Regions from separate parts of the Undibacterium sp. Ji49W genome, predicted to be linked through region 1. Evidence: predicted binding sites of a transcription regulator. Region 1 holds the regulator's gene; each other region holds the start of a gene.
What was found. Region 1 encodes sigma-54, which starts transcription at its own class of promoters, with help from an activator protein. Its sites were predicted from a motif close to TGGCANGNAANCTGCTTT; they were not measured.
Positions count from the first base shown of each region.

Region 2: a site for sigma-54 is predicted at 2,585-2,602, ahead of ACO0LK_RS22525 (urease subunit gamma). Genes of this name have one in related genera too.
Region 3: a site for sigma-54 is predicted at 2,889-2,906, ahead of ACO0LK_RS17800 (ammonium transporter). Genes of this name have one in related genera too.
Region 4: a site for sigma-54 is predicted at 3,141-3,158, ahead of urtA (urea ABC transporter substrate-binding protein). Genes of this name have one in related genera too.

Region 1 is NZ_JBMPOW010000011.1:149,877-157,384, reverse strand. Features, by position in the region: gene ACO0LK_RS15460 (alpha/beta hydrolase family protein) at 1-171, shown strand, start outside; gene ACO0LK_RS15455 (enoyl-CoA hydratase/isomerase family protein) at 942-2,036, opposite strand; gene hpf (ribosome hibernation-promoting factor, HPF/YfiA family) at 2,703-3,050, opposite strand; gene ACO0LK_RS15445 (RNA polymerase factor sigma-54) at 3,160-4,647, opposite strand; gene lptB (LPS export ABC transporter ATP-binding protein) at 4,659-5,411, opposite strand; gene lptA (lipopolysaccharide transport periplasmic protein LptA) at 5,412-5,963, opposite strand; gene lptC (LPS export ABC transporter periplasmic protein LptC) at 5,991-6,641, opposite strand; gene ACO0LK_RS15425 (KdsC family phosphatase) at 6,638-7,174, opposite strand; gene ACO0LK_RS15420 (KpsF/GutQ family sugar-phosphate isomerase) at 7,174-7,508, opposite strand, start outside.
Region 2 is NZ_JBMPOW010000021.1:40,975-48,482, forward strand. Features, by position in the region: gene ACO0LK_RS22510 (hypothetical protein) at 1-1,178, opposite strand, end outside; gene ACO0LK_RS22515 (hypothetical protein) at 1,259-1,768, opposite strand; gene ACO0LK_RS22520 (RNA polymerase sigma factor) at 1,765-2,379, opposite strand; gene ACO0LK_RS22525 (urease subunit gamma) at 2,717-3,019, shown strand; gene ACO0LK_RS22530 (urease subunit beta) at 3,029-3,334, shown strand; gene ureC (urease subunit alpha) at 3,331-5,028, shown strand; gene ureE (urease accessory protein UreE) at 5,032-5,550, shown strand; gene ACO0LK_RS22545 (urease accessory protein UreF) at 5,553-6,233, shown strand; gene ureG (urease accessory protein UreG) at 6,271-6,915, shown strand; gene ACO0LK_RS22555 (HupE/UreJ family protein) at 6,943-7,508, shown strand, end outside.
Region 3 is NZ_JBMPOW010000014.1:110,528-118,035, reverse strand. Features, by position in the region: gene rlmF (23S rRNA (adenine(1618)-N(6))-methyltransferase RlmF) at 1-499, shown strand, start outside; gene ACO0LK_RS17810 (nitronate monooxygenase) at 693-1,937, shown strand; gene ACO0LK_RS17805 (YHS domain-containing (seleno)protein) at 2,067-2,579, opposite strand; gene ACO0LK_RS17800 (ammonium transporter) at 2,960-4,381, shown strand; gene ACO0LK_RS17795 (hypothetical protein) at 4,378-4,782, shown strand; gene ACO0LK_RS17790 (hypothetical protein) at 4,916-5,491, opposite strand; gene ACO0LK_RS17785 (hypothetical protein) at 5,842-7,143, shown strand; gene ACO0LK_RS17780 (FadR/GntR family transcriptional regulator) at 7,284-7,508, shown strand, end outside.
Region 4 is NZ_JBMPOW010000006.1:154,685-162,192, reverse strand. Features, by position in the region: gene urtC (urea ABC transporter permease subunit UrtC) at 1-107, opposite strand, end outside; gene urtB (urea ABC transporter permease subunit UrtB) at 104-1,702, opposite strand; gene urtA (urea ABC transporter substrate-binding protein) at 1,829-3,082, opposite strand; gene ACO0LK_RS09420 (ATP-binding protein) at 3,792-5,117, shown strand; gene ACO0LK_RS09415 (EAL domain-containing protein) at 5,189-6,814, shown strand; gene ACO0LK_RS09410 (ATP-binding protein) at 6,894-7,508, shown strand, end outside.

The DNA.
Region 1 (7,508 bases):
CGTGCCTTACGGGATTATTTCCTGAAGCATCCTGAAAAGGATTTTCAGTTCGTGGAATTTCCAGGTGCCAGTCATGGTTTGAAGACATCTGATAAAAATGGAGCGCAAGAGTTTATTGCGAGTTTGGCGGCGTGGTTTAAGGGGAGGAAGAGAGCGTTTGAATTGAAGTAGCTGGCATCAGTAACGAACTGGCACAATTTTCAAACAAGTTATTTGTATCGACGTCATTCCAGCGTGTTTCTAGCTGGAATCTAGTGGTGTTTTTGGCAGGCTATTGCGTGAGTTAATTTCAGATTATTAGAACTCATTTCATAAATAGGGATGAGTGCGAGCAAGGTGATTCGGGATGCAGTGCAAGGCGTGACGCGCAGCCAAGGCTGGTGCCTTGGCAAGCGGCACAACGCTGCAATGCGCCCGCGAAGTGTCAATGCGGCCAGCTCCCGAAGGGTTTGCCTCATAACGCGTGCTGGACTGCAAGGTGTGAATAATTCGACTCGTTGTCAATAGACCCGCTATTGACTGCCTCGTCCGCCTTGCCAGCCCACGTTATGAGGCAAACGCATCTCACCCCTATTTATGAAATGAGTTCTAGTATTTTGAGTAATCTGGTTTTCAATGCCAACAGACGTTCATTTTGGATTGCAGGCCGGTGGTAGACCGGCGGCTACCCACCTTTTTGCTTCGCCAAAAAGGTGGGCCAAAAAGGCGACCCAGGCGTCGTCGCCCCTGCGGGGTTCCCTTTGCTGCCAGTCAAAAAATGGGAAGGTCCGAAACTCGCTTCGCTCAAACATCGGCCCTTCTTTTTCCATTTTCTGCCTTGCATCAAAGGCGTCGACACATGGGAACTGCTAAAGTCAAAAGCAACCGCAACTTCAAAAGCAACCGCAACTTCAAAAGCGATGACAATGCGACCTTTAGTTAAATTGCTTTTGCGGGGTAATTTATCCCTGCAAAAAACGCAAAGGATGTGCGTGGGTAGGCCATACCTCGATGAAGAAATTTGCCACCTGTTCTGTCGTCACCTCTGCCAGCGTGGTGGGTGACCAGCGTGGTGTATTGTCTTTGTCTACCACCAGCGCACGCACACCTTCCAATACTTCACCGTGTTTGAAACAGTGGCGTACCATGTTTCTTTCCATACGCAGGCAATCGGATACGGTAATGCTGGCGCTGCGCCGTAATTGTTCCAGCGTGACAGACATCAATAGTGGAGAACGTTTTTGCATGATGGCAAATGCCTGTTGTGCAAAATCAGATGTGTCTTGCTGCAAGTTGTTGCTGATCTCGATTGCACAGTTTCCGCTGAACAGGGCATCAATGCCTGATCTGTTTGCGGCCAGCTTACTGTTGCCGGGGAGTGCCTGATCAGCAAAAGGAACCGCAAATTCGCGTATTGCGGCTCGTACATCGGTGGCGGTATTTTGTTCCAGAAGATGCATCAAGGCAGGCAATTTTGATGTCGGTATAAATACATCGGCCAGCCCTGCATACAGCGCATCGGCTGCGTTAATGACTTCACCGGTCAGACCCATGTAAGTACCAATTTGTCCCGGTGCACGTGATAGGAAGTAACCACCACCCACGTCCGGGAACAGGCCGATATTCACTTCCGGCATCGCCATTTTGGTACGTTCCGTGACGATGCGCAGGCGGCAGTCATTGCCTGCCTGGGCGATACCCATACCACCTCCCATGACGACCCCATTCATCAGCGCGATATAAGGTTTGGGGTAGAAATGAATTAAATGATTTAGTGCATATTCTTCGGTGAAAAAATCTTCCAGCAAGGCAGAATCACCTTTTGGTGTTGCGGTGCCTACATCATAAAAGAAGCGGATATCACCACCTGCACAAAATGCCTTTTCACTGCTGCCATGGATAAATACTGCCCGCACGCTTTGATCATCCTGCCAGGCCAGCAAGGTCGTTGTCAGCGCTCTAACCATATCGAGAGACAGCGAGTTCAGTGCTTTGGGTCTATCCAGGATGATATAGCCGATGTTGTTCTTGACGGAGGTGAGTACAAATTGGCTCATGGTGGTTGACTATGCAGGGTAGAGGATGAAGCTGCTATTTTAGCTTTGTCGGACGTGGGCGTCACGGGGTGTATATGCTTATGAGGAAATGATGCAGGGGCGAGATGTTTGTTGTTGTTGTTGTTGTTGTTGTTGTTGATCTTCAACCGCTTGGGCCGATGTAATTTGTGCGTCACAGAAAATGGAAAGAGAAGATCCGATGTTTGAGCGAAGCGAGTTGCGGATATTCCCATTTTTTGTGATGCACAAATTATGCTGAAGCGCAGCGCAAGCACCCGTAGGGCGAGTCTGCGGTCGCCTTTTCTTTGGATACTTGCTTTTGGCGACGCAAAAGAAAGTATCTCGGCTGCCGGGCCGAGACCCGGCTTGTGTCCACGGAGGGCGATCGTCTTAATCAAAGTGTGGCATATAACGGGCGACACGGCATACATAGAACGCCGCTGGATTCCAGCCAAACCCACGCTGGAATGACGCCAATAAAAATGCCGTGAATCAACTAACTCGCAGCTTGTTGAGCAACGCATGCTACAAACAGCAATAAAAGTAAATTATTTATTTGAAATGTCAGAAACGATATCTACAAAAAACCTATCATCCAGCAAAAAGGACGCCTGTAGCGTCCTTGTTTTGGATGTCCACAACCCTGTTAAGGTAAGGACTGGGGTCTTATGAAGCCGATGCCGGATCAGGTATGTGCTTGATGGCGTCGTGCTGATGGTTTTGTATCTTGTCTTTATGCTTGATGACCTGACGATCAAGTTTATCTATCAGTGTATCGATAGCTGCATACAGATCATGCGCCAGACTTTCTACATGGATATCTTTGCCACTGATATGCAAATTAATGTCCGCTTTGTGTCGTTTTTCCTTTTCCCGGAGCTTGTCCACCGTCAGGATGACGGCGATATCAATGACCTGGTCGAAGTGTCGCCTGATACGTTCTAGTTTGGTATGTACATATTCACGAATTGCAGGAGTTACTTCGACGTGATGTCCACTGATGGTGAGATTCATACTGTGCTCCTATAGTGATGTTGCTTGCTGTAACGATAAGCTCATTGCTGTCTTATTGCCTTGAGCTAAATCATATATAGCAATTCAAACCGTGATTACAAGGACTTGCTTACAAAGATTTACGCAAACTCACTGGGGGGATTTTGAGGGCTTCACGGTATTTGGCAACTGTCCGTCGGGCAATTACCATGCCCTGTTCACCCAGCATGTCTGCAATTTTGCTATCAGAGAGTGGGCTTTTCTGGTCTTCTGCTCCTATCAACTGCTTGATGAGTGCGCGTATCGCGGTGGAAGATGCTTCCCCCCCTGTTTCCGTCGCGACATGGCTGCCGAAAAAGTATTTCAACTCAAACATGCCGTGGGGGGTCAGCATGTATTTTTGGGTTGTTACACGCGAGATAGTGCTCTCGTGTAATCCTAGTGTATCAGCAATTTCGCGCAAAACAAGGGGGCGCATGGCAACAGCACCATGCGTGAAAAAATTGCGTTGTCTTTCAACTATGGCTTGTGCAACGCGCAAAATGGTATCGAAACGCTGCCGCATATTCTTGATCAGCCAGCGTGCCTCTTGCAACTGTGAGCCGAGCCCGCCTTCCCCACGATTTTGTTTCATGATGTTGGCATACATGCTGCTGACACGCAATTTGGGCATGACATCCTGATTCAGCGAGACTTGCCAGCCATTGGCTGATTTTTTGACAATGACATCTGGCACGACATAATCCGATTCATCGACTGCAAAATCGATACCTGGGCGGGGCTTGCATAGGCGGATGACGGTTTGTGCGTCGCGCAAATCTTCATCATCGCAGTCGAGGATTTTCTTGAGTTTGGTGAAATCTCTTTGTGCAAATAAAGTCAGTTGCGTTTCAACAATTTGCAAAGCCAGTCTGCGTGTCACGAAAGCAATTTTAGGCAAGCGCTTGATTTGCAGGGCAAGGCATTCAGATGGTGTGCGAGCGCCCACACCTGCCGGATCAAAGCTTTGCAGCATGTTCAGGGCAAATGCCAGTTCTTCTGGCTCGACGCACAATTCCAGTGGCAGGCTGGCATGGATTTCATCCAGGGTTTCTGTCAGGTAGCCATTGTTGTCGATGGCATCAATCATCAATTCGACCAGGGCGCGGTCACGTGGCTCGCGCAGGTTCAGACGCATTTGTTCTTGTAAATGTTCTCGCAGTGTAATGTGGGCGGCACCCAGTTGTGGCCTGCCATCTTCATCGTCACTGCTTTTGCTGCCATGATGCACGTCGTCAAAACCCCAGTCTTCTTCGCTGGAGCTGCTTGTGTCATTGCTGACGGCGATATCAGCGTCAGCCTGAGGTTCTGTAGCTGTGCTGCTTTCTTCGCGGGATGCTGGCGCTTCCATGCCGGCGTCTGCTGCTGTGCTGCTGGTATTGATGGCACCGTCTGCCAGCAGGCGTACTGCGTGGTCCAGCGGGTCATCCACACGCTCCAGCATGGGATTTTCTATGAGCAGGGTTTCCAGCTCCTGGTGCAATTCCAATGTGGACAATTGCAGCAACCGTATGGATTGCTGCAATTGAGGCGTTAATGCCAGATGCTGGGACGTGCGTAGTTGCAGGCTTTGTTTCATGATGATTCCCGTCACATCCGGAAATGTTCTCCCAGATAGACGCGCCGCACGGATTCATTTTGTATGATGTCATCCGGCTTGCCGCTGGCCAGTACGGCCCCCTGATTGATGATGTAGGCATGATCACAGATGCCCAGAGTTTCACGCACGTTATGATCGGTAATCAATACGCCGATGCCACGTTCCTTGAGGAAACGCACAATGCGCTGGATTTCAATCACGGCGATCGGATCAACACCGGCAAAGGGTTCATCCAGCAAAACGAAGCGCGGGTTGGTGGCCAGTGCGCGGGCAATCTCTACACGCCGGCGTTCGCCGCCTGATAGTGACAGTGCCTGACTTTCCCGGATTTTTTCAATCTGCAAATCGGCCAGCAGGGCATTGAGCCTTTTGACGATGGATTTCTCGGAAAGAAATTTTCCATTGGCATCTTTTTGCAATTCCAGCACGGCACGGATATTTTCTTCTACCGTCAGCTTGCGAAATACCGAAGCTTCCTGTGGCAGGTAAGACAACCCCAGCACGGCCCGCTGGTGTATTGGCAATTGTGAGATATTGACAGCATCAATCGTGATATCGCCAGCGTCGGACGGCACCAGGCCAACGATCATGTAGAAGGAGGTGGTTTTGCCGGCACCATTCGGGCCCAGCAAACCAACCACTTCACCGCTTTTCACTTCCAGCGATACGTCACGCACCACCTGGCGCGCGCCATAACGTTTTTGCAATCCCTTGACGAGCAAGGTACTAGGCGTGGCAGTCATTTAATTGGTCTGTTTGGGTTGCAGGGTGATTTTGACGCGGCCGGCACCGTCTACATGCTGGCCCGTGGTTGAATTGGTACCGATGGCGATATCATTTTTACTGTCATAGGACAGGTATTCGCCCTCTTGTTCCTGGGTGACCTTCTTGCCTTCCAGGTAGCGCACTTTGGCTTTGGAAATGAACTTGACGATTTCTGTCGTCTGATTGTATTCCGCACGGTCCGCTTCACCTTCTACCCACAGGTCCGGGCCGCCATCGCGTTTTTGCCGGAAGCTGACTTTTTTGCTGACGCCACCAGTCAGTACGACAAACTGGTCACCGTTCGGGGCTTCGGTAACGACGGCTTTTTCCGAATTGACGACCAGGGTGCCGCGCACCAGTTGTACGCCTTTGGACAAGACGCGCACGCTGGTTTTTCCATCGCTTTCAGAGTAACCGGCCTCGATGGTTGTCTCCTTGAAACTGTCGGCTTTTTCTGCACCTGCTGGCGTATAGATTAAAGCTAAACAAGCCAGTCCCAGGCATTGGCTAAGGGAGCGTATCAATTTCATATTTTTCATTGGCAAATATCGCTTTCTCTATTTGGATGGTGTAGGGGCAACTGGTTCGCGTTCACGTTTTTTCAAGTGAATACGTACCTTACTTAGCAGCGCCAGATGTTGGGTGGAGTTGTTGGCCACCATACCTACGGCGGTGGTGTCCACTTTTCCTGTTTTGACGGTGATAGGCTTGTCAGTTTTGACAATATCATCGTCGGGTAACAGCAACAAATAACTGGTTTCCAGGCGCATGAATTGTGAGCTCAGGCCTTCGGGTCTTTCCATGCTGACGTTGTCATACAGACGTACTTCATCATGTTCACGCTTGGGCGTGGTGACCGTGGATTTTTGCGACACCACGGCCAGGTCAGCCAGCAGATGCAAAGGCGGGCGATCAACATCAAAGCTGTTGATTTGCGGGCGCTGAATTTCTATATTGTCATTGCGCGGCAGATGAATCAGGCGTTCACCAGTGATGTGGTAATTTGCCTTGCCATTATTTGACAGCCGGATAAAATTGAATTTTTCTACATAGTAATCCGGTGCCGAACGGGCAGATGAACGGTTCTGTTCATCATTCGCATTCCGCCGTATGACTTCCATCACCCAGATGGTACCCAGGGTCATCATGCCCAGCAGTATGACTGCCAGCCAGATGCGGAAACGGTCTATGGTCATATGTTGTTTCATGACAGGTAAGCCCCGATAGCCTCTTCATATTTACCCTGGGCGCGCAGGATGAAGTCGCAAACTTCCCGTGCCGCACCTTTGCCGCCACTGGCCGTGGTGACGTAATGCACTCTTTGCCTGACTTCTGCATGGGCATTCGGTACGCTGGCAGAAAAACCGCAACGTGTCAGTATCGGCAAGTCGATGATGTCATCGCCGATAAAGCCACAGACATCGGCAGGCAGATTCAATTCAGCAAGCAATTGCAGGAAGGCCGATTTCTTGTCGTGTATGCCCTGGCGTACATGGGTGATGCCAAGGTCGCTGGCACGCTTGCTGACAATCGCTGATTGCCTGGCGCTGATGATGGCTGTGGCAATGCCGGCCTGCTGCAACAGCTTGATGCCCTGGCCGTCAAGCACATTGAAGGTTTTCATCATTTCACCTTCCGGGCCGAAATGCAGGCTGCCGTCGGTGAGTATGCCATCCACGTCAAATATCATGAGCTTGATCGTGGCGGCATTATCGGCTGCAACTTGTCTTGCTTTTTCCATCAGATTACCTTGGCCCGTGTCAGGTCATGAATATGCAGGGCACCGACCAGTTTTCCCTGGTCATCGGCCACCAGCAACTGGTTGATGCGATAGGTTTCCATAATTTCTACCGCTTCTACCGCCAGTTGTTCTGGCCGTATGCGGCGCGGCTTGTCATGCATGACTTCGGCAATCTGTAACTGGGTAAAGTCGCGTGTGCCATCCATCAGGCGGCGCAAGTCACCGTCGGTGAAGATGCCGACGATATGCTGGTCTTTATCCACCACGGCGGTCATCGCCATGCCTTTTTTGGTAATTTCCAGCAGCGCGGTTTTCAGGCCGGTATCTGGTGTCA
Region 2 (7,508 bases), on a different contig from region 1:
GACGTAGCTGTTGCTTCCCTGACGGTATATCCTTCAGGTATGCCGAACAGGCTGGCGGCTGGCTCTGCGCGTTTGAGATTGGTCAGGCGGTAGCTCCATTCGCCGCTGCGGGGGTCGCTTTGTTTGATCAGGACGGTTAGTTGTAAGTCCGGGGAGTACCAGTTTTCAGAGCTGACGGTAATCGGATTTTTATTGCCGATCTCGCCGGCGGGGATTTGATACGAACGCATTTTCCCCTCCGCACGGACGCCATCGAAATCTCTTGTGCCCATGTCTTTGGTGCTTGTCTTGCTAACCCAGCGGCTGTCCATATATGCGGGCGGGAGTGGTGCTGTTTTTATGATATTGATCAGATTATCGGTTGCGCTGATGACGGCAGTATGCGGTCCCGGTACAGAGGTGATAGATTTTGCATTGATTACTTTGACCTCTTCTCGTGTTTCTTTGTTGCCTTCAGATTTGTCATCGCTTTTTTTTCTCAATGTTTTGATAATGATTTCATCGTCATTCGTTTGCAGATAGATCCTGCCTGTAATTCCTTCCTGCTTCTCTTTTGCGGCCATGACTTTCCCATCTGCTGTCTTTGTAAGGATAATCTTGGTGACGGTCTTTCTGTCCGGTATGATTACATAGCGTGAGTTTTCCACCGGGTCGGTGATAAGAATTTGTGACACATTGCCTTTGCTGTCACGTACTTCATATCGAGTGCGGCCTACAGTATCTCTATAGACCATGCTTGACGTTTTATTGCTGATCTGATTGCCGTCAGCCAGAGTCTGCGTTTTTTCGGTAATGATCTCTGCGCTGTATGGTGCGTTTTTTACCAGGTTAGACATATGCATGTCTTGCATGCCTGAGAAAACTGCGTTCATGGCATCGCTGGCATTTCTCGCTGCACTCATTGCATCTGCAACGGCTTTGTTGACGGTGCTGGCTTCTGGCAAATCGGCTAGTGCTGCAAGTGCTGGCACGGATGATGTTGCGGAAAATGGTGTGATTGGAGCCATTGGTGGCAAGGGCGGCATGGGTTTAAGCGGTGCAATTTGATGAACTTCAAGTTGTTGGCGTGTTTGTTTTTCTTCTGCTGAAATTGGTACAGGGTTGTCATTGATGACATTGGCTTGCGCTGCCGTCCATGAATAGCTCAAAAAAATCAGTATTGGAAGTTTGAAAGTCATGATATTTCCTTCGTGTTCATGGGTAAATTGGATTCAAAGAATCTAAGTTGAATTTAAAGATGTTGCTTAAAACGGATGCGTTAATTTTTGAGCAGGCGCATGGCTAATGGCGCCCCTTCCTCGTCCACTAACATCTGCGCCCTTACCATTTCACCGGCAATTTCTGGGCTAACGGGCATGCCCAGGCTGGCCAGCCAGGCAGCTGGCACTTCGGTTTCCATCATGTGAGGTGTTCCTTCATCCAGACGTTCCAGCGGCACCAGGGCGACGAAGGGCGGCAGCTCTGTGTTTGAAACTGCGGTGCTGTCAGGTGTAATTTGATGTGGGGGCGCTGGAAACAGCACTGTCAACATGACCAGGCAAAAACTGCCGCACATTGTCAGCAGACCAGCCAGCCAGGGGCGCAATTGACTACTGCGCGCCTGCTTTTTATGCTTGTTTTGTTGCTGGGTAAAGGCCAGTAATAAAGCCTGCTCAGTCGACGCTGGTGTATTCAGTTCTTGCAAGTCTTGGCGCAAGAGGCTGAATTGCTGGTCCAGCGCAGCATCGGTATCGCTGATCTTGTGCTGGGAATTCATGTGCTCATTCATCTTTGTGTTCCTGTTTTTGCTGTTGCATCGGGTCGCCAGCCCATTCTTTCGCTGTATTGCAGGATGGCGGCACGTGCTCTGGACAGGCGAGAACGCACGGTGCCTATGTCTATGCCGCAAATGACGGCGATTTCTGCGTACGACAGTTCTTGCAGTTCATACAAAATAATCACATCACGATAATGCGGCCGCAGCACGGCCACTGCCTGCCTGACATGTTCTGTCAATTGCTGGCTGAAGATGGCATCTGTGGGTTCTGCTGCTTCGCTTATCAATACTTCTTCTTCGTTTTCATCTCCGTGACCTTTGCCGGGCAACTGCTGATGGCGGCGCTGGGTCTGGTCCTGTTTCAGCAGCAGGTTCCTGGCGACACCAAACAAAAAATTCTGCAAATTGCCCAGACCCGCGTCATAACGATACGATCTGGTCAGCAAGCCCATGAATACGTCTTGCACGACATCGGCGGCCAGCGCGCTCTGGCCGCAACGCATGAGGGCATAGCGATAAATCGGCCCCTGATGCCGTTGGTACAGACGTTGAAATGCAGCGACATCGCCATCGCGCATTTGCCTTAACAAGCTAGAGTCTGTATCCCCGGTATCCGTCTTCATTCGTCTGTTGTTGTCTTCTGCTTGGTTCTGTTGGAGCAATTTATGTATGTCTCAAGAGGTATTACCTTGATGGGCCTCGAAAGTTCCAACTATTTCGCTAAAGGCTGTTAGACGGGTATTTAATAAATATGCACATTTATGGTGATTTATTGCATTTATTTGGTGCGTTTTCATGAAATATTGATTGTCTGCACATAGATATACTTGGTTCAAAACTTGCTGTGTTGCTTTTAATAATGTTCCAGAAGTAAAAGTAGATATTCGGTGCCTGACTACTTGTTATTTTGAAAATCAACCGAAATAATAGGAAAGAACTACGTGGAGCGAGAAAGAAGATATGGATCTGACACCCAGAGAAAAAGATAAGTTGCTGATATTTACCGCCGCCTTGCTGGCAGAGCGGCGCAAGGCGCGTGGCCTGAAACTGAATTACCCGGAGGCGGTCGCCCTGATCACCGCCGCCATCATGGAAGGCGCACGTGATGGCCGCACGGTGGCTGAACTGATGTCGGAAGGCACGCAAATACTCAGCCGTGCCGATGTCATGGAAGGCGTGCCGGAAATGATTCCTGATATCCAGGTCGAAGCGACTTTCCCGGACGGTAGCAAGCTGGTTACCGTCCATCACCCCATTCCCTAGGAGAAAACCATGATACCAGGCGAAACCCTGATAGAGGATGGGGATATCGAATTGAACGTGGGTCGTCCCGTGGTCAGCATTACTGTAGCCAATAGTGGTGACAGGCCGATACAGGTGGGCTCACATTTTCATTTTTATGAAACCAATCCGTCCCTGCAATTTGACCGTCAACAAGCTTACGGCATGCGTCTCAACATTGCTGCCGGTACCGCCATTCGTTTTGAGCCGGGGCAGCAACGCAGCATAGAACTGGTGGCCCTGGCAGGTGACAGAAAAGTCTATGGTTTCAGCGGTAAAGTGATGGGGGCGCTATGAAAATTTCACGTCATGCTTATGCTGAAATGTTCGGGCCAACCACGGGTGACCGCATCCGTCTGGCAGATACCGGCCTGTTCATAGAAATTGAAAAAGACTTTGCGATTTATGGCGAAGAGGTGAAGTTTGGTGGCGGCAAGGTGATACGCGATGGTATGGGCCAGTCGCAAAGGCCACATGCTGAAGTCATGGATACCGTTATCACCAATGCTGTCATCATTGATCACTGGGGTATTGTCAAAGCAGACATCGGCATTAAAAATGGCTTGATTGCATGCATAGGCAAGGCGGGTAACCCAGACATACAGTCTGGCGTCGACATGGCCATTGGTGGCGCGACCGAGATCATTGCCGGTGAAGGCAAAATCGTGACCGCTGGCGGCATCGATTCACACATCCATTTTATTTGCCCACAGCAGATTGAAGAAGCCTTGATGAGTGGCGTCACCACCATGCTGGGCGGCGGCACCGGCCCGGCCACCGGCACGGCAGCCACTACCTGTACGCCAGGCCCCTGGCATATGCATTCGATGCTGATGGCGGCAGATGCTTTTCCCATGAACCTGGGCTTTATGGGTAAGGGTAATGTCAGCCTGCCTTTGCCGCTGGAAGAGCAGGTAAGGGCCGGTGCCATCGGCCTGAAGCTGCATGAAGACTGGGGCACCACGCCACAAGCCATCGATAATTGCCTGACGGTGGCTGACAATATGGATGTGCAGGTTGCCATTCATAGTGACACGCTGAACGAAGGCGGCTTTCTGGAGCATACCCTGGCGGCATTTAAGGACAGAACTATCCATACCTTCCATACCGAAGGTGCAGGCGGTGGTCATGCGCCGGATATTATTGCTGCGGTGGGTGAGGCGAATGTACTGCCGTCCTCCACCAATCCTACCCGGCCCTACACCGTCAATACCCTGGACGAGCATCTCGATATGCTCATGGTCTGCCATCATCTTGACCCGGCTATTGCCGAAGACATTGCCTTTGCTGAATCACGCATACGGCGCGAAACCATCGCTGCGGAAGATATTCTGCATGATATCGGTGCTATCTCGATGATGTCTTCCGATTCCCAGGCCATGGGCCGTGTTGGCGAAGTCATTATGCGTACCTGGCAAACGGCAGACAAGATGAAGCAGCAGCGTGGCTCGCTGGCAGAAGACAATGCGCGTCATGACAACTTCCGCGTTAAACGCTATATCGCCAAATATACGATTAACCCCGCACTGACCCATGGCATTGCCCATGCCGTTGGCTCGCTCGAAGTGGGGAAGATTGCCGATATCGTCTTGTGGAAGCCAGCTTTCTTTGGCGTGAAACCATCGATGATCATCAAGGGCGGCATGATCGCCGCTGCCCAGATGGGTGACCCGAATGCATCAATACCAACGCCACAGCCCGTGCATTACCGCATGATGTTTGGTGCCTTTGGTGGGGGCTTGAAAAAGTCGTTTACTTTTGTATCGCAGGCGGGGCTGGATGCGGGGCTGGCAGAACAGTTGAAGTTGAACAAGACCCTGATTGCCGTCAAGAACACACGGCATATTCGCAAAAAGGACATGATACACAATGGCCTGACGCCAAAAATGGAAGTCGATTCCGAAACCTATGAAGTCCGTGCCAATGGTGAATTGCTGGTCTGTGAACCGGCAAAAATCCTGCCCATGGCCCAACGCTATTTTTTATTTTAAACAATGCTGACATTACAAACAAAAATCGAGACTGCCGACAGCATCGCCGGGCAACTGGTCTTGCCGTATGAATTACGTGAAAAAAGCCGCCTGCGTGCCACGCTTGCCAGTGGCGAAGATGTGGCCGTGTTTACCGTGCGTGGTACTGTCATGCGCCATGGTGACCTGATGCTGGGTAATGATGGCCGCGTGATTGAAGTCGTTGCTGCAGCCGAGCCGACATATAAGGTGGAATGCGAAACTGCCTTTAATTTATTGCGCTGCGCCTTCCATCTGGGTAACCGGCATACCCAGGCGCAGGTGGGTGACGGTTTTTTGCGTATACGCAAAGACCCGGTGCTGAAGGAAATGTTACAGGGCTTGGGGGCCGTCGTTACTGAAGAGCAGGCCAGTTTTGAGCCCGAATCTGGTGCTTATGGCGGTGGCCATCATCATGGTGGCGATGACGGGCATCCGCATAATCCACTGGCGCCTATACCTTTGCGCCAGCGCATACATCGTCCTTCAGACAGCAAGGCTTAAGCATGCAGTCTGCGGCATTGCTCCATTTGTTGCAACTGGCCAGCCCGTCTTTGCCTATCGGTGCCTATAGTTATTCGCAAGGGATGGAAGCGGCGATAGAAAAAGGTCTGGTACGCAACGAAGTCACAGCCAGGGAATGGATTATCAATTCTCTGCATGAAGTGGTGGCCCGTTTTGAAGCGCCGGTACTGTGGCGTTTGTTACAGGCTTTTGGTGACCGGGATCTGGCCGCCGTATCGCACTGGACCAGCTTGTTCATTGCGGCCAGGGATACAGCAGAATTTCGGGCTGAGAGCATACAGATGGGTTATTCACTGGGCAAACTAGTGAACGACCTGAAGATTGCTGATGCAGAATTACTTGCGATTTTGCTGGCGCAACATGAATTGCCTTTGCCCACGGCCATGGCTGCAGCCGCCGTTGCCTTGCAGGTGCCGCCAGAATCGGTCTTGCTGGGCATGCTGTTTTCGTGGGCAGAAAACCAGGTGCTGGTGGGGGTGAAATCCATTCCCCTGGGTCAGGTGGCAGGGCAACGTTTATTGCTGTCGCTGCGACCCGAACTGGAAAAAGCGGCAAGACTGGCACAAGAACTGGAAGATGGCCAATTATCGAACTGGGCACCGGGGCTGTCTTTGCTGTCCATGCAGCATGAAGTCCAATACAGCCGACTATATCGGTCATAAAGCCGGTCGTAAAAAATAAAAAAACAGGAAACAATAAATGAATACCCAAACACATACATCTTCAGAACCAAACCCCTTGCGCGTAGGCATAGGTGGCCCGGTCGGTTCCGGCAAAACGGCATTGTGCGAAATGCTATGCAAAAGCATGCGCGACCACTACGAAATGGCGGTCATTACTAATGACATCTATACCAAGGAAGACATGGAAATTCTGCTGCGTGCAGACGCCTTGCCTGCCGAACGTCTGATGGGAGTGGAAACTGGTGGTTGTCCACACACTGCCATACGTGAAGATGCATCCATCAACCTGGAAGCGATTGCCCGCATGAGTGCTGATTTCCCTGACCTTGATTTGATACTGGTGGAATCTGGCGGCGATAATCTTGCGGCCACCTTCAGCCCTGAACTGTCAGACCTGACTATTTACGTCATTGACGTGGCCGGTGGCGAAAAAATCCCGCGTAAAGGCGGGCCAGGCATCACCCGTTCAGACTTGTTGATCATCAATAAAACCGATCTGGCACCGCACGTAGGCGCCAATCTGGACATCATGGCGCAAGACGCCAAGCGCATGCGTGGTGAGCGGCCTTTTGTATTTACCAATCTGCGTACCGGTGACGGGCTGGAAGCAGTAGTCAGCTTTATCCGCAAACAAGGCATGCTGGACGAAGTCAAAAACTAATTTTCAATCTGGAATCGGGAGATAAATATGAAAGCAAGTAAATCGCAAATTCTTGGTGTTATTGCCGCGTTCAGCCTCGCCATGATGACTATGCCGGCGTCGGCGCATGACAGTGTGCTGCATACCATGAATGCCTTGCTGGATGGCTTTCTGCATCCCTTCACCGGGTTCGATCATTTGTTGGCCATGCTGGCGATAGGCATCTGGGCGGCGCAGCAAAAGCAGGCGCGTGCCTGGCTGATACCGGCCAGCTTTCCCTTGATGATGCTTGCTGGCGGCGCGCTCGCTTTGGCAGGTGTTGCGTTGCCGGGTATAGAGCATGGTATTGCTGCTTCTGTGGTGGTACTGGGCTTGCTGATCAGCTTTGCGGTTAAATTGCCTCTAAGTGCGGGTGTGGCCCTGGTATCTGTGTTTGCCGTGGCACATGGCTATGCGCATGGTCAGGAAATGCCGGCAAATGCATCAGCATTGCTGTATGGCAGCGGCTTTGTACTGGCTACAGCCTTGATCCATGTCATGGGCTGGATGGCGGGTAAGGGCGCACAACAATGGCTGGCAAGCCAGTTGCCGCGTATTGCTGGTGCAGGCATTGC
Region 3 (7,508 bases), on a different contig from region 1:
GGGCGCACAGATACAACTGCGTCATCAGACAAATGCGCAATCCCTGTTCAAAAACATGGTTGCGGATGATGAATGGTTTGATGTCAGTCTGTGTAATCCGCCCTTTCATAGCTCTGCGGCAGAAGCGCAGGCTGGCAGCATGCGCAAGTGGGAAAACCTGAAGAAAACCGGTAATCCGGATCAGACCGGGCCTGTTTTGAACTTCAGCGGTCACGATGCTGAACTCTGGTGTGAAGGCGGGGAACTGGCGTTTATCAAGAAAATGATCGTAGAAAGCGCGACTATACCCACAAAAATTTTATGGTTTTCCAGCCTGGTATCCAAGTCAGCCAATTTGCCCGCAATCAACGCGGCCTTGAAGCAGGTCAAGGTCAGTGATCAGAAAACCATTATCATGAGCCAGGGAAATAAAGAAAGCCGCCTGGTCGCCTGGACCTTCCTGAACACCAGTCAACATGCAGCCTGGGCCAAATTACGTTGGTCAAATAACAAGAAATAAATGGCAGGCTGAAGAAATTAAACGCTGTACAGAATATAATTTTACCTGTGCGGGCAAGGGCTGGCTTACAATCTCGTTCGTCTTCCGGATTGCGACACTAAGCAATCCAGAAATAAGCAATAAATAAGCAATCTGGTTGGGCAGTATGTGCGTCGCGTGATTTACTTTTGAGCAAAATGTGTCAAGGATAACAATGAAACGTGTAGATGATTTCCGCCTGAAGCTGGGCAAAGATGAGCTGGTTCCTATCATGATCGGTGGCATGGGTGTCGATATTTCCACTGCTGAACTGGCTCTGGTTGCTGCACGTCTCGGTGGTATTGGCCATATTTCTGATGCCATGGTGCAGGATGTCTCTGATCGTCGTTTCGATACCAGCTTTGTCAAGGAAAAGACCAAGTTCTACAAATACAATATCAACAACTCCGACAAAACCGACATCAAGTTCAACCTGGATCAACTGGCCGAAGCCACACGCCTGCATATAGGCAAGACCATGGAAGCCAAGCAGGGCACAGGCATGATCTTTGTCAACTGCATGGAAAAGCTGACCATGAATGGTCCACGCGAAACCCTGAAGGTACGCCTGGAATCTTCACTGGATGCCGGTATCGATGGCATCACCATGAGTGCCGGTCTGCATCTGAGCTCCTTTGGCCTGATCGCTGATCATCCGCGCTTTCGCGATGCCAAACTGGGCATCATCGTTTCTTCGGTACGTGCATTGCAATTATTCCTGCGCAAGAATTCCCGCCTGAACCGTCTGCCGGACTATGTCATCGTTGAAGGCCCACTGGCTGGCGGCCATCTGGGCTTTGGCATGGACTGGGCTGAATATGATCTGCAAACCATCATTACCGAAATCGTCCAGTATCTGAAGGCAGAAAATCTGGATATCCCGTTAATTGCGGCTGGCGGTATTTTCACCGGCAGCGATGCCGTGTCTTTCATGGAAAACGGCGCTGCCGGCGTGCAGGTGGCGACCCGCTTTACCGTCACCAATGAATGCGGCTTGCCTGCCAGCGTCAAGCAGGAATACTTCAAGGCCAGTGAAAACGATATCGAAGTCAACAATATCTCGCCTACCGGCTACCCCATGCGCATGCTGAAAAACACGCCAGCGATTGGCGATGGCATACGCCCTGGCTGTGAATCATACGGCTACTTGCTGGACGGCAATGGCAACTGCGCCTACATCACGTCCTATAACCGTGAAGTGGCAGCACATCCTGATGCCAAGAAAATCTCTGTCATGGACAAGACTTGCCTGTGCACGCATATGCGCAATTTCAATTGCTGGACTTGTGGGCAAATGACATATCGTCTGAAAGACACTACCCGCAAACTGCCGGATGGCACTTACGAATTACTGAGTGCGGAACATGTGTTCCGCGATTATCAATTCAGTGTGGATCACCAGATTGCCTTGCCTGCATAAGTAAAAAAATAAGTTACAGAAATAAGTCGCTGCGCTGAATGAAAAACGCCGCTTTGGCCTCCGGGCAAAGCGGCTTTTTTCATGGGTGCCAGAAACCATTTCATCAATAGGGGTGAGATGAGTTCTGGTTCAGAGTTCAGATGGCTTCTTGCTGGCGATGGTTTTCCAGTTAGTTTTTGCCAGCTCGATATTGCCAGCAATATCCTTGGACCATATCGCACGGATTTTGGTATCGAGATTGAAGTAGAGTTTGTTGTCAACGATGTCGTAGACATCCGGATCAGCAACAAATTTCTTGCCTATGGATGCGCCATAAGCACAGTAGCCACCGAATGCAGGCAGATACTTTTCCGGATTCGCCAGGAAAGTTTTTTTGTTTTCTTCGCTGGTGAACAGATAATCCACACCCTCCACAGTCGCCACATGGTGGCCAGTGCCATGAGCCGGTTTTTCGCTGGTAAAAAAGGTGGTGAGATCATAACCACGGGCACCGATGACGCTGTTGGCAACTGTATCCGCTGCACTGATGCCGGGTACTGCTGCCAACGACAAAATAGCCACCGCCGACAGGAAAATGCGCTTAAATTTGCTGACGAGGTTGGTAACCAGGTTAGCTGCCAGACTGCTGGATGTGCGTGTCATATTGTGTTCCTCTGAATGGTTGAAACAGGATTTGGTTTTCGCTTTGCTAGTGCACAGCGAATGACAGGCACTGTAAGACAGTTCATCAATGTATAGAATAGTTAAAATATTGAATTCATTATTCCTTAAAATGGAATAACAAGACGTATTAATCCCTCAAACAGGCATCAGCACTTTGTATGTGCAAAGTTATGCCGCACGGTAATATTTGCTTACATTTTGGTGCATGCATGCGCCTTCACTGGTATCACCGGTCATGCAATTCCCTGAAATAGCCTTCAGCAAGCGCAAATTCACTGGTATCAGCCTTGGCATGAAAAGTGCTGCATCGCAAACAATACTGTGTGTCATTGACGATGTTTTTTGAAAAGGCTAGTTTGATGAAAATACGCGTACTCTCCAGCTTGCTGCTTTCCTTGTCTCTCAGTCTGTGTCTGTACGGTGGCACCTGTAATGCACAGGCCGAGCCTCCTGTTGCGGCTTCGGTCACTACAGCGGCCGCACCCGTAATTGCCCCCACTGCTCCCACTGCGCCAGTTCCCAATGTAGCCCCACCCGCAATGACCAAACCAGGCATGATCTCGGCCGACAAGATCAGCGCTGGTGACACGGCCTGGATGCTGACCTCAACTGCGCTGGTATTACTGATGACCATTCCTGGCCTGGCTCTGTTTTATACCGGCATGGTGCGCAAGAAGAATGCGCTGGGCACGATGGCGCATAGCCTGGCAACTACCTGCATCGTCACCGTCTTGTGGGTGGTGCTGGGTTACAGTCTGGTGTTCACGGCGGGCTCACCATATATGGGCGGCCTGGACAGGTTCATGCTGCATGGTGTGAGCTTTTTGAAAGAAGCTGGTCAGCTAAGCGTGCATCAACTGGCACCGACAATACCGGAAAGCGTATTTCTGATGTTCCAGATGACATTCGCCATCATCACCCCTGCCCTGATCACGGGTGCCTTTGCCGAACGCATGAAATTTTCTGCCCTGCTGCTATTCATTACCCTGTGGTCACTGCTGGTGTATGTGCCGGTTGCCCACTGGGTATGGGAACCGGCAGGCTGGCTGGCGGCGCGTGGCGTGCTGGACTTTGCCGGCGGCACGGTAGTGCATATCAATGCCGGTGTGTCTGGCCTGGTGGCAGCACTGATCGTCGGGCCGCGCCTGGGGTTTGGCAAGGAACCGATGCCACCCCATAATTTATTGCTGACAGCCATAGGCGCATCCCTGCTGTGGGTGGGCTGGTTTGGCTTCAATGCCGGTTCTGCCGGCGCAGCAGATGGCCGCGCCGGGCTGGCCATGCTGGTGACACAGGTGGCTACCGCAGTTTCTGCACTGGCCTGGATGTTTGTGGAGTGGTTGCGTCGTGGTAAACCATCGGTACTGGGTATTGTTTCCGGTGCGGTCGCTGGCTTGGTGGCGATCACCCCTGCTTCAGGCTTTGTCGACCTGACTGGTGCGCTGGTCATTGGTGCCGTTGCCGGTGTCGCCTGCTACTGGGGTGCTACTTCGCTCAAATCCATGGGCGGCTACGATGATTCGCTCGATGTATTTGGCGTGCATGCCATAGGCGGTATTGTCGGCGCGCTGTTGACTGGGGTCTTTGCATTAAAGAGCATAGGCGGTGCCGATGGCAGCCTGGCCACTCAGGCGTTTGGCGTCATCGTCACGGTGATTTATTCGGGTGCTGTGACTGCCGTCATTCTATGGCTGGTCAAAATCACCATTGGTTTGCGCGTCACTAAAGAGCAGGAAAGAGAAGGGCTTGATCTTGAACTTCACGGGGAGCATATCTTATGAGCACCAGTACCTTAGTCCAGAATGCCATGTCAGACAATCTTGCATTTTCCCTCATGGCACGTCTGCACGTGATATTGCGGCGACAAATTGGGCGCGTGACAGACATTGAATACATGCGCGTCAACCCGGCCTATTGCCGGGCGATGCTGGATCTGTCGATGGGCTTGCCAAACGACGACCTGCATGAAATCTGCCTGAAGCTGGAAGACATCTACTTTGGTGAAGATGGCCTGTTTGTTGCGCCACCGCCAGCAGGGCCTTTGCTGGCAAGACTGTCTGCCACCCAGAAATTGCGTCCCAAAGCGCCTAGTCTGGAAGACGACAGTATCATGCAGGTACCGATGCCACCACCTGATCATAACGCCATGGTCGACCAGACCTATATAGGCAGGCTGCGCTAAACTGTGCAGGCACTGCAACGCTGCGAGGCTTGATCACGAGCCTCTGTCAGACGTAGTTCAGACAATTTTCTGGCCCATATTCTATGGGTCTAGCCTCACTTATGCCCTGCGCTGGCAACTGCGCATCCGCATGTTATGGCGATACGGCCTGTGCAACATGAAAAGTCTTGCTTATGTTACGTATCGCCCCTGTCCACAAGATCAGGGCCATGCCGGCACAGGCATAGGGATCAGCCGGGCCACCAGACAATACAAACGGAAAGACACATGCAAACAGGCAGATGACTGTCCCCATCAACTTATGTCCGGGATTTTGAAATATCGTCGCCAGCGGAAAGAAATGCAGGCCAATCACCATTATGGCCGCCGGTGTCACCCATGCCGACAAGCCGACATTATTCAATACATTGATGATCACCAAAAGTGCGCCCCACTGCACCGCATTGACGATATAAAAACGGCGTGCCCTCTTCTGTTTTTGCTCTGCATTCCCGGCTTCAAGTGCATGTCTGAAGCCACGGTATCTGGTCATCGCCAGCATGAAGATAAACAGGCCACCAGCAGCGATGATGAGATTGACGACGCTGTTGCCCGCGAAGGCACGCTGATTCCATAAAACCAGCCAGAAACTGCCAAAAACGGCATACACCATGGCACCTTTGAGGCGATTGGCAAAAACTGTGGCAGCGGGGCTGGAATTGAAAGACATACTATTTCCCAATCAATGTTGAGGCGTTGCCGGATTTTCCTGTGGCCGCCAAGTGAATGTGATGCAGAGGTAATCTGCACGCTTAAGCAACAGTATGATCAAAGCTTGTAGCCGACATCAGAGCAAACTGTCAGCAATTGCGGGTGACAAATGTCACCTGTAGTCAAGCTTTGGGCATGCTTTGCTCCGGGCGGAAAGGCCCTGCCACGAAGCGCGTGATTGCTTTGTCATTTCTTTCATGGCAGCATAGGCTGGTTTCGGCTGACTGCGGCAAGCTGTCAGCGTCGTTGTCAGTGCAGGAATTGGTCACCATCTAGTCAGAATCAGTGAAATCAAGCGGGAGATATCAGGTGCATGTCCTTATCATTATTGTGTTGTTACTGGCTTTGGCCTATGTCGTCAATCTGCTGATGCAACAGAAAAACGCCGCAGGCAATCAGGAAACCGGGACACAACACCCACAAAATCACGTACAGCAAGCGCATCTGGACCGGAATGCGGCAGGCATGGCCGTTGCATTCATTTCCGAGGGCAAGCTGTTTTATCGCGCTGGCCACGGCGAAGTGAAACAACTGCACAGTCCCTATGTGCAGGAAATGATAGACAAGATGGAAAAGCACCAGGAAAGACATGCCTGGAAACAGGGTACCAGCTTTGGCGTCTCTGCCTCTGGCGGCATGCGTCGCTTCAATGATGAAAAGGCGCAGATCATTGCCACCTCAATGCAGTTTGATCAGGAGCAGAACATGCTCTATTTCCTCAAGGATGAGGTCATGGGTGGTCTGTTTTCATTCAACCCGGAAACTGGCGTTGAAAAGCGCATACTGCACAAGCAGAACCTGAACCTGGCTGACCTGAATCTGGATACCGGCAGCGGCAAGATACTGGCTTCGGCCATAAGCAAGGCCGGTAGTGCCAACCTGGTCATGCTCAATTCCGATGGCGAGCAGTACCGCGAATTGACGGCGGGCGACACCCTTGACACCTCGCCGGCCTGGATACCTGGTGCAGAAAAGCAGCTTCTATATCAATCCACAGGAATAGCCCGTGATAAAAGCGGCCTGATGCTGGCCGAGGGCAATGCCAGCATACAAATGCTGGACATGAAGAGCGGCTCCATTAGCCCCATCCTGGATGATCCGCAATTTGATTTCCTGCATCCGCGTGTCTGTCCGCAAGGAAATCTGCATTTTATCCGCCGCCCGTATGAACCACCGCGCTACGCCACCGGCATGGCTTTGCAGGATTTGCTGCTGTTTCCCTTCCGCCTGTTACGGGCAGTATTCCATTACCTTAATTTCTTTTCCCTCATGTATAGCCGCAAGCCACTGACCAGTGCATCAGGGCCAGCCATGCAGGCAGACCTGAAGGAAATCATACTCAAGGGCAAACGTATTGATGCAGAAAAAGCCTTGCGCAAGGAAAACCGTATTAACGGCATCCCATCACTGGTGCCCTCATCCTGGCAATTGATTAGCCGCGACCGGCAGGGGCAAGAGACGGTACTGGCCCGTAATGTCGTGTCTTATGATATGCGACCCGACGGCAGCATTGTGTATTCCAATGGTCGCGGAGTATTCTTGCTGGGCCAGGGTGAATTATCCAGCCTGATATTGAAAAGCGACCTGGTGGCGGAAGTCATCGCGCAATGATGCACATGCTGGCTCAGAGTGGAAACAATGCAGATAAGCCACAAATAGTGCATTTTAAATAAGTGATACGTCATCATACAACATCATGATGACGACTTGATGTAAAATCAGTGCATCTTCGTAAGGTCTAGCTTGACACAATGGAAACTCAGCAAATAGCCAATTCCCCCCCTAGCGTAAGGCGTCACAAGAGTCTGTCCCAAGGGCTGGTTGAGAACATTACGAACAATATCAAAAATGCCGTATTCAAACCCGGTGAAAAACTTCCGACCGAATCCGCCATCATGCAATTGTACGGCGTCAGCCGTACCGTGGTGCGTGAAGCGATCTCGCATTTGCAGGCAGCGGGGCTGGTACAGACACGA
Region 4 (7,508 bases), on a different contig from region 1:
CTAAGGTTAAGAATAGGCAGCAACACGGCAATCACTGCGCAAATCGCAATGCCGGTCCAGGCTGGCCTGGAAAACAGGCCCTTCATTGTCGTCATGGTTGAGTTCATTCTACGCTCCTGCCTTTGAGCGCAAACAAGCCTTGCGGTCTGCGTTGTATGAAAACGATGATGAAAACCAGGATGACGATCTTAGCCATAACCGCCCCGGCAACAGGCTCCAGAAATTTATTCACCTCACCCAGACCGAAAGCGGCGATCACGGTACCCGCCAGTTGCCCTACCCCGCCCAGCACCACCACCATAAAAGAATCGACGATATAGTTTTGCCCGAGATCAGGGCCAACATTACCCAATTGCGACAGAGCCACACCACCGAGACCTGCTATGCCTGAACCCAGGCCGAAAGTCAGCATGTCTATCTTGCCGGTAGCCACGCCCACACAGTCTGCCATACGGCGATTTTGCGTCACGGCACGCACGAACAGACCGAGCCGGGTCTTGTTCAGCAATAACCAGACTGCAAATACCACGAACAGGGCAAAGAAAATAATGATAATACGGTTATACGACAGAACCAGCGAACCCAGCACCGTGATACCGCCCGACATCCAGGCCGGATTAGCGACTTCGACATTTTGTGCACCAAAAATGGAACGCACTGCCTGCATCAATATCAGGCTGATACCCCAGGTGCACAATAAAGTTTCCAATGGACGGCCATATAACCAGCGTATGACAGTTCTTTCCAGCAAAATACCAACGGCAGCAGACACCAGAAAAGCTGCTGGCAAGGCCAGCAATAAATAAGCATCCAGCGCGCCGGGCATGAACTTGCGGAACAACATCTGGCAGGCATAGGTCGTGTACGCACCTATCATCAGCAATTCGCCATGCGCCATATTGATAATGCCCATCAGCCCAAAGGTAATCGCCAGGCCCAGGGCAGCCAGCAACAGCACGCTGCCCAGCGACACACCATAAAACAGGTTGCCAACAAATTCCATACGCGCCAGACGGCCATCAATGGCATTCAGGGTATTGGCTGCTTCAAGTCGTATACTGGCATCGGCTTCGTTGTAGCTGCCATCGGGATTTTGTGCCAGCATTTTTTGCAGCACAGGCTTCAAATTGGGATTCGGGCTATCCAGCAAGGCCTTGACTGCCGCCTTGCGTACTACCGGGTCACTGGCTTGTAGATTCGCGGTTGCAATCAGCATTTGCAGGCGGGATTTGATTTCGCTATCGTTTTCTTTCAGATAGGCTTTGTTCAGCAATGGCAATTGCTCTGGCGTTGCCTCTTTCTCAAGCGCTGTGGCAGCAATCAGGCGGGTATTTTTATCCGGTGAAAAGAGCTTCAGTCCTGACAGCGCACTATCGAGTGCGGCCCGCAGGCGATTATTGATGGTGATTGCCTCGGCATCATCCGGCAGTTTCTGCATTTTGCCGCTGGCAAGATCTTTAGCCTGCTCACCATCAACCAGATAAACAGCGACATCCTTGACGAATAGTTGTTCATTTTTGAGCGCCGTCAATACTTCCACAGCCTCTTCATTACCCATGGCAGCGATGGAATTGACAGCAACAATGCGGGCATCGGGATCATCGCCAGACAGTGCCAGCAAGAGCTTGCCATCAATAGCTGCGTGCGCACCCAGGCTGAACACGAGCAGGACAATGCTCGCGCAGATTTTACGAAATGTCATAGGCAACCAGGTCAAAAATGGAAAAATTCCGGAACGGCACTCAAGGCAGCAGCCATGCTGACCAGCTATTCAGCCAGCCAGACAGACAACTACGTCGCCCCCTGAGTGCCTGCATCATTCCTTCAATTACAGTTTTTGCTTGCCTTCATTGCCCGGGATGTATGGGCTCCATGGTTGGGCACGAATCGGTGCCTTGGTTTTGTAGACCACGCTGAACTGACCGTCAGCCTTGATCTCGCCTATCATGACTGGCTTGTGCAGGTGATGATTGGTTTTATCCATCGTCAGTTCAAAACCGGATGGCGCCTTGAAAGTCTGTCCACCCATGGCAGCGATGACCTTGTCGGTATCTGTGGACTTGGCTTTTTCAACGGCCTGTTTCCACATGTAGATACCGACATAAGTCGCTTCCATAGGATCATTGGTGACGACTGTGGCTGCATTAGGCAATTTTTTGGCAGCAGCATAGTCTTTCCATTTCTTGATGAATTCAGTATTCACTGGATTTTTCACAGACTGGAAGTAGTTCCATGCGGCCAGATGGCCTACCAGCGGTTTGGCATCCACACCGCGCAGTTCTTCTTCACCGACAGAGAATGCAACGACAGGCACATCCGTTGCCTTCAGACCGGCATTGCCGAGTTCTTTATAGAACGGTACGTTGGAATCACCATTGATGGTGGAAATGACAGCAGTTTTGCCACCAGCCGCAAATTTCTTGATGTTGGCTACAATGGTCTGATAGTCAGAATGGCCGAATGGTGTATAGACTTCATCGATATCGGTATCCTTGACGCCCTTGCTATGCAGGAAAGCACGAAGGATTTTGTTGGTCGTGCGTGGATACACATAGTCTGTGCCCAGCAAGACGAAACGCTTGGCGCCACCGCCTTCTTTCGACATCAGGTATTCAGTGGCAGGAATGGCTTGCTGATTTGGCGCTGCGCCTGTGTAGAAAACGTTTTTCTCCAGCTCTTCACCCTCGTACTGAACTGGGTAAAACAACAGACTGTTGAGTTCCTTGAAGACCGGCAGTACGGATTTACGTGATACCGATGTCCAGCAACCGAATACAACAGACACTTTGTCCTGCGATACCAGTTGACGGGCCTTTTCGGCAAACAGTGGCCAGTTGGATGCCGGATCAACGATCACCGCTTCCAGCTTTTTGCCCATGACACCACCTTTGGCATTGATTTCATCGATCGTCATCAGGGCCACATCCTTCAAGGATGTCTCCGAGATTGCCATAGTGCCAGACAGGGAATGCAGAATGCCGACCTTGATGGTATCGGCGGCCTGTGCCTGCGAGATCCAGCCAGATGCGGCCAAAGTCATTGCGGCAAGTGCAGTTGCTTTCAAAACAGTACGACGTGACATGTTTTCTCCTGGTAGTAGTGAGGTCATGGAACAAAAAACTGCAAGCTTCCCACTACGGATAGCAGATAACGTGCCAACTTATATAATGCAACGAGACCACTCAGCAGCATGATTGAAGTTCGATACAAACGATCCTTCAGCCAGCGTTTTATTGTTATGGACGTAGCGATCGGCGGTGCACTCAAGCAGTCATCACACAACCAGAACTGCTGTATGGACACATCTTAAAATCAGGCAATGCAGCCCAGTCACTGTTGCCGACCGGCCCCTCGCCCAAGCTACGCAGATGTTACAAAAAACTACCCAAATTGGTGAAAGTTACTTTCCGGCAAACTCTGACTCAAAAAACTCCGCTTTTCAGTGCGCTTGCGCTCTTAAATTGTGCGAAAAACAACCCACATCTGAAATTGCCCTGTTTTTAGGGCGTGTTGACCTAATCATTCATATCAAAATTTATTTCTATAAAAATAGCACTGGTGCTAATCGCCACGGATGAACGCTGGTCAAAAAATGGAGGAAATTCTATCAAGCATTTGATTTTAATGAATTATTTTTAATATGGACAAGTCCATTAACTATTTACACAAACAAACGCCAATACCAAAAAAGAAACAAAATATTTGGCTATGTACTTAGTTATTGGTCTAATATGAAATTGTAAAGAAATTGAAAAAATAATCCTTTTGTCAATTTTCCTGTGCGGATAATCATGATCAATCAATTTGATGAGTTCAGCATACTCCCACCGGCCACGGCTACTGCCACAGCAACTGATGCAAGCAAAGGTCTGTCCACTGATACCAGACTGCAATACCTGATAGACAATACTCCCGCCATTATTTACAGCAGCGTACCTACTGGCGACTTCAAAATGACCTTCGTCAGCAATAACGCGCTCCATGTACTGGGCTATCAGCCAGAAGAAATGGTGGCCGACCCGAATTTTTGGTTTGACCATATTCACCCCGAAGATATTCCCCAAATTTTTTCAAGCATTGCCAAGTTGTTCACCGAAGGAGAACGTACTTACGAATACCGTTTCATGAGTCGTGCCGGCCACTATGTATGGATGCACGACATGCTGAGGCTGATTCGTGATGAAGATGGTAATCCGGTAGAAGTGATCGGATCGCTGACAGACATTACCAAACGCAAGGAAATGGAAGATGCCCTGTTCAAAAAGGGGGAAGAACAACAGCTTTTGATCAAAAAATTACAAGAAGCTCACGAGCAGTTATTGCAATCTGAAAAAATGGCATCGGTAGGTCAGTTGGCAGCCGGTATTGCGCATGAAATCAATAATCCCATAGGTTTTATCAACTCCAATATTGGTAGCCTGCACAATTACGTAGAAAAGTTATTTGAAGTCATCAGTAATTATGAAAATCTGATACCGCAAGCACTGACGGCAAGTCAGGCAAGCGGCAAGATGAATGAGATCAGGGAAAAAGCTGATTTAGCGTTTTTAAAGGAAGACATACAGGATCTGGTGAGGGAATCTATGGACGGGCTCAAGCGCGTCAAGGACATCGTTCAATCGCTTAAAGATTTTTCGCACGTGGGTGAAACGGACTGGCAAGAGGCAGACATTCATCAAGGCATAGACAGTACCTTGAATATCGTCAAAAATGAAATCAAGTACAAGGCCAATGTGGTCAAGGAATATGGTCAGTTACCACCGGTAAAATGCATCATTTCGCAAGTCAATCAAGTCATCATGAATTTACTGGTGAATGCATCACATGCAATCAAGGAAAACGGCATCATCAAAGTCAGTACGGGGTGTGACAGAGATATGGTCTGGATAAAAGTACTGGATACCGGTGCTGGTATTCCTCCTGAAAATCTGAATCGCATCTTTGAACCCTTTTTTACCACCAAACCCGTAGGTAGTGGAACAGGTCTGGGTCTTTCCCTTTCTTACGGCATCATCAAAAAGCACGGTGGCAGGATCGACGTTAACAGTGTACTGGGTAAAGGCACCTGCTTCACTGTCTGGCTCCCCTTGCGTCAGGAAGATGCTACGACACAGTAATCAGCGTACGCGGTTGTCATAAAGATGCTAAAGCTGCCTAGCATGGTCATCATAATGTGAGATCAAATCAAATGGATATGGTAACGCACAAGCAAATTGATATGGCTAAAGAGCTTCAACTTGCAATCAATGCCAATGGATTGGAATTGTATTACCAGCCCAAGGCAGATTTGCAAACCGGCTTACTTGTCGGTGTGGAAGCCTTATTGCGTTGGAATCATGCCACTTGCGGTGCAATCTCCCCTTCAGCGTTCATCCGGGTAGCGGAGCAATCAGATCTTATTATCCAATTAGGTGAATGGGTGATCAGGCAGGCCTGCACGGATATCAGAGCCTGGATAAGCGCGAAACTTGATGCACCATGTGTGGCTATCAATGTTTCCCCGAAACAGCTACAGGATGCCGGGTTCATTATGCGTCTGTCCGAAATTCTGAAAAACATGCATGTGACGGCAGATCAAATATCTTTGGAAATTACTGAAAATATACTCATGCACCGCGATACCGGCATAGATCAGCTCTTCAGGGACTTCAAGCAGCAAGGTTACAAGCTGTCTCTGGACGACTTTGGCACAGGGTATTCGGCGCTCAGTTATCTGAAACATTTCCCATTCGATTACGTCAAAATTGATCAATCTTTTGTTCATGAACTGCCACACAATTCCGACGACGTCTCGATTTCCAGAGCCATCATTTCCATGGCACATAGCATGGGAATGAAAGTAATCGCTGAAGGTGTGGAAACAGAAGCTCAGTGCAAATTCCTGAGCGACAACATGTGTGATCAGATACAGGGATATTTCTTTTCCATCCCTCTGTCGATCAAACAGATGACTGCTTTTTTGCAGGACAGCCTGGTATTGGATAAACATTTACTGCGTATGGGGAAACCGGATCGCACATTGCTGCTAGTTGATGACGAGCCCAACATATTAAATGCACTGAAACGTCTTTTACGCCGGGACGGATACCAAATACTTACCGCTGGCAGCGGACATGAAGGTTTGGGCATTCTGGAGAAAAATAGAGTCGATGTGATCATTTCAGATCAACGCATGCCATCCATGACTGGCGTGGAATTTTTACGGAATGCAAAAAAACTATACCCTGACACCATACGTATTGTTTTATCCGGCTACACCGAACTGCAATACATCACAGATGCCATTAATGAAGGTGCGATCTACAAGTTTCTGACCAAGCCCTGGGATGATGAATTAATACGCGCGAATATCCGTGAAGCCTTTCATTATAAAGAAATGGAAGATGAAAATCGTAGCCTGAATCTGCAAATACAAACAAAAAATCAGGAATTAGTCACTGCAAACCGTCAACTGGCAGAATTAGTCAAACAAAAACAAAAACAAATCACACTTGGACAACTGAGTTTAAGCATAGTGCGCGAAGTGCTGCAATATGTGCCACTACCCATCATCGCTGTCGATGATGAAGACATGGTGGTATTCATCAATAGCTCTGCGGAACAGGTTATTCCACAATCCAGAATAGAATTGGGATGCCAGATTGAACACCTGATTCCCGATGTAGGCAATGGAATAAGGGAACATTCAGAAGGTATCTGGTTCCCGGTACATGTTTACCAAAAGCCGTTTAACGCACAGTGGAAGAATATGGGCGAACAGAATAAGTCCAGCGGAAAAATTGTCATGCTGATAGACGACAGAATGCACCATTGATCAGAACATGAAAAGGAAATCAGATATTCCGCCATCAAAACATATCCTGCCGGACGAGACAAAAACCAGGTGAAAAAGAATGAGCAAAGAATTTCCCGTTTCAGAAAAAACCAGTTCCCTTTCTGCATCAGCACAAGAAAAAACTGGTACTGAACACTTAACAAATGCTTTGGCAGAGAAGCAAAAGATAGATACATTTGCGCTCAATACCATGGGCATAGAGCTGGCGCAATTTCTTGATAGCAGTCCGGTTCCGACTTTTGTCATTGATTCGCATCATGTCATCACCCACTGGAATAAAGCCTGCGAATATGTCCTTGGCTATTCGGCTGCCAGCATGATTTCCACCCGCCATCAATGGAAAGCTTTTTATCGCGAAAATCGGCCGGTTCTGGCAGATCTGGTTTTGTCTGGCGATGACATTTTCATACAGAAATTTTACAAAAATAAATTCTCTTCGTCGCAGCTTATACCTGGTGCTTATGAAGCCATCGATTTTTTTCCTGACTTGCATGAACACGGTCTGTGGCTACATTTTACGGCTGCCCCACTTTACAACCAGGAAGGAAAAATTGTAGGTGCCATAGAAACACTGGAAGATATTACTGAACGTTGCGACGCCGAGAACGCTTTGCGCCAGGCCCACAGCAACCTGGAAAACCTGGTAAAAAAACGTACCTTGCAACTTGCAGAT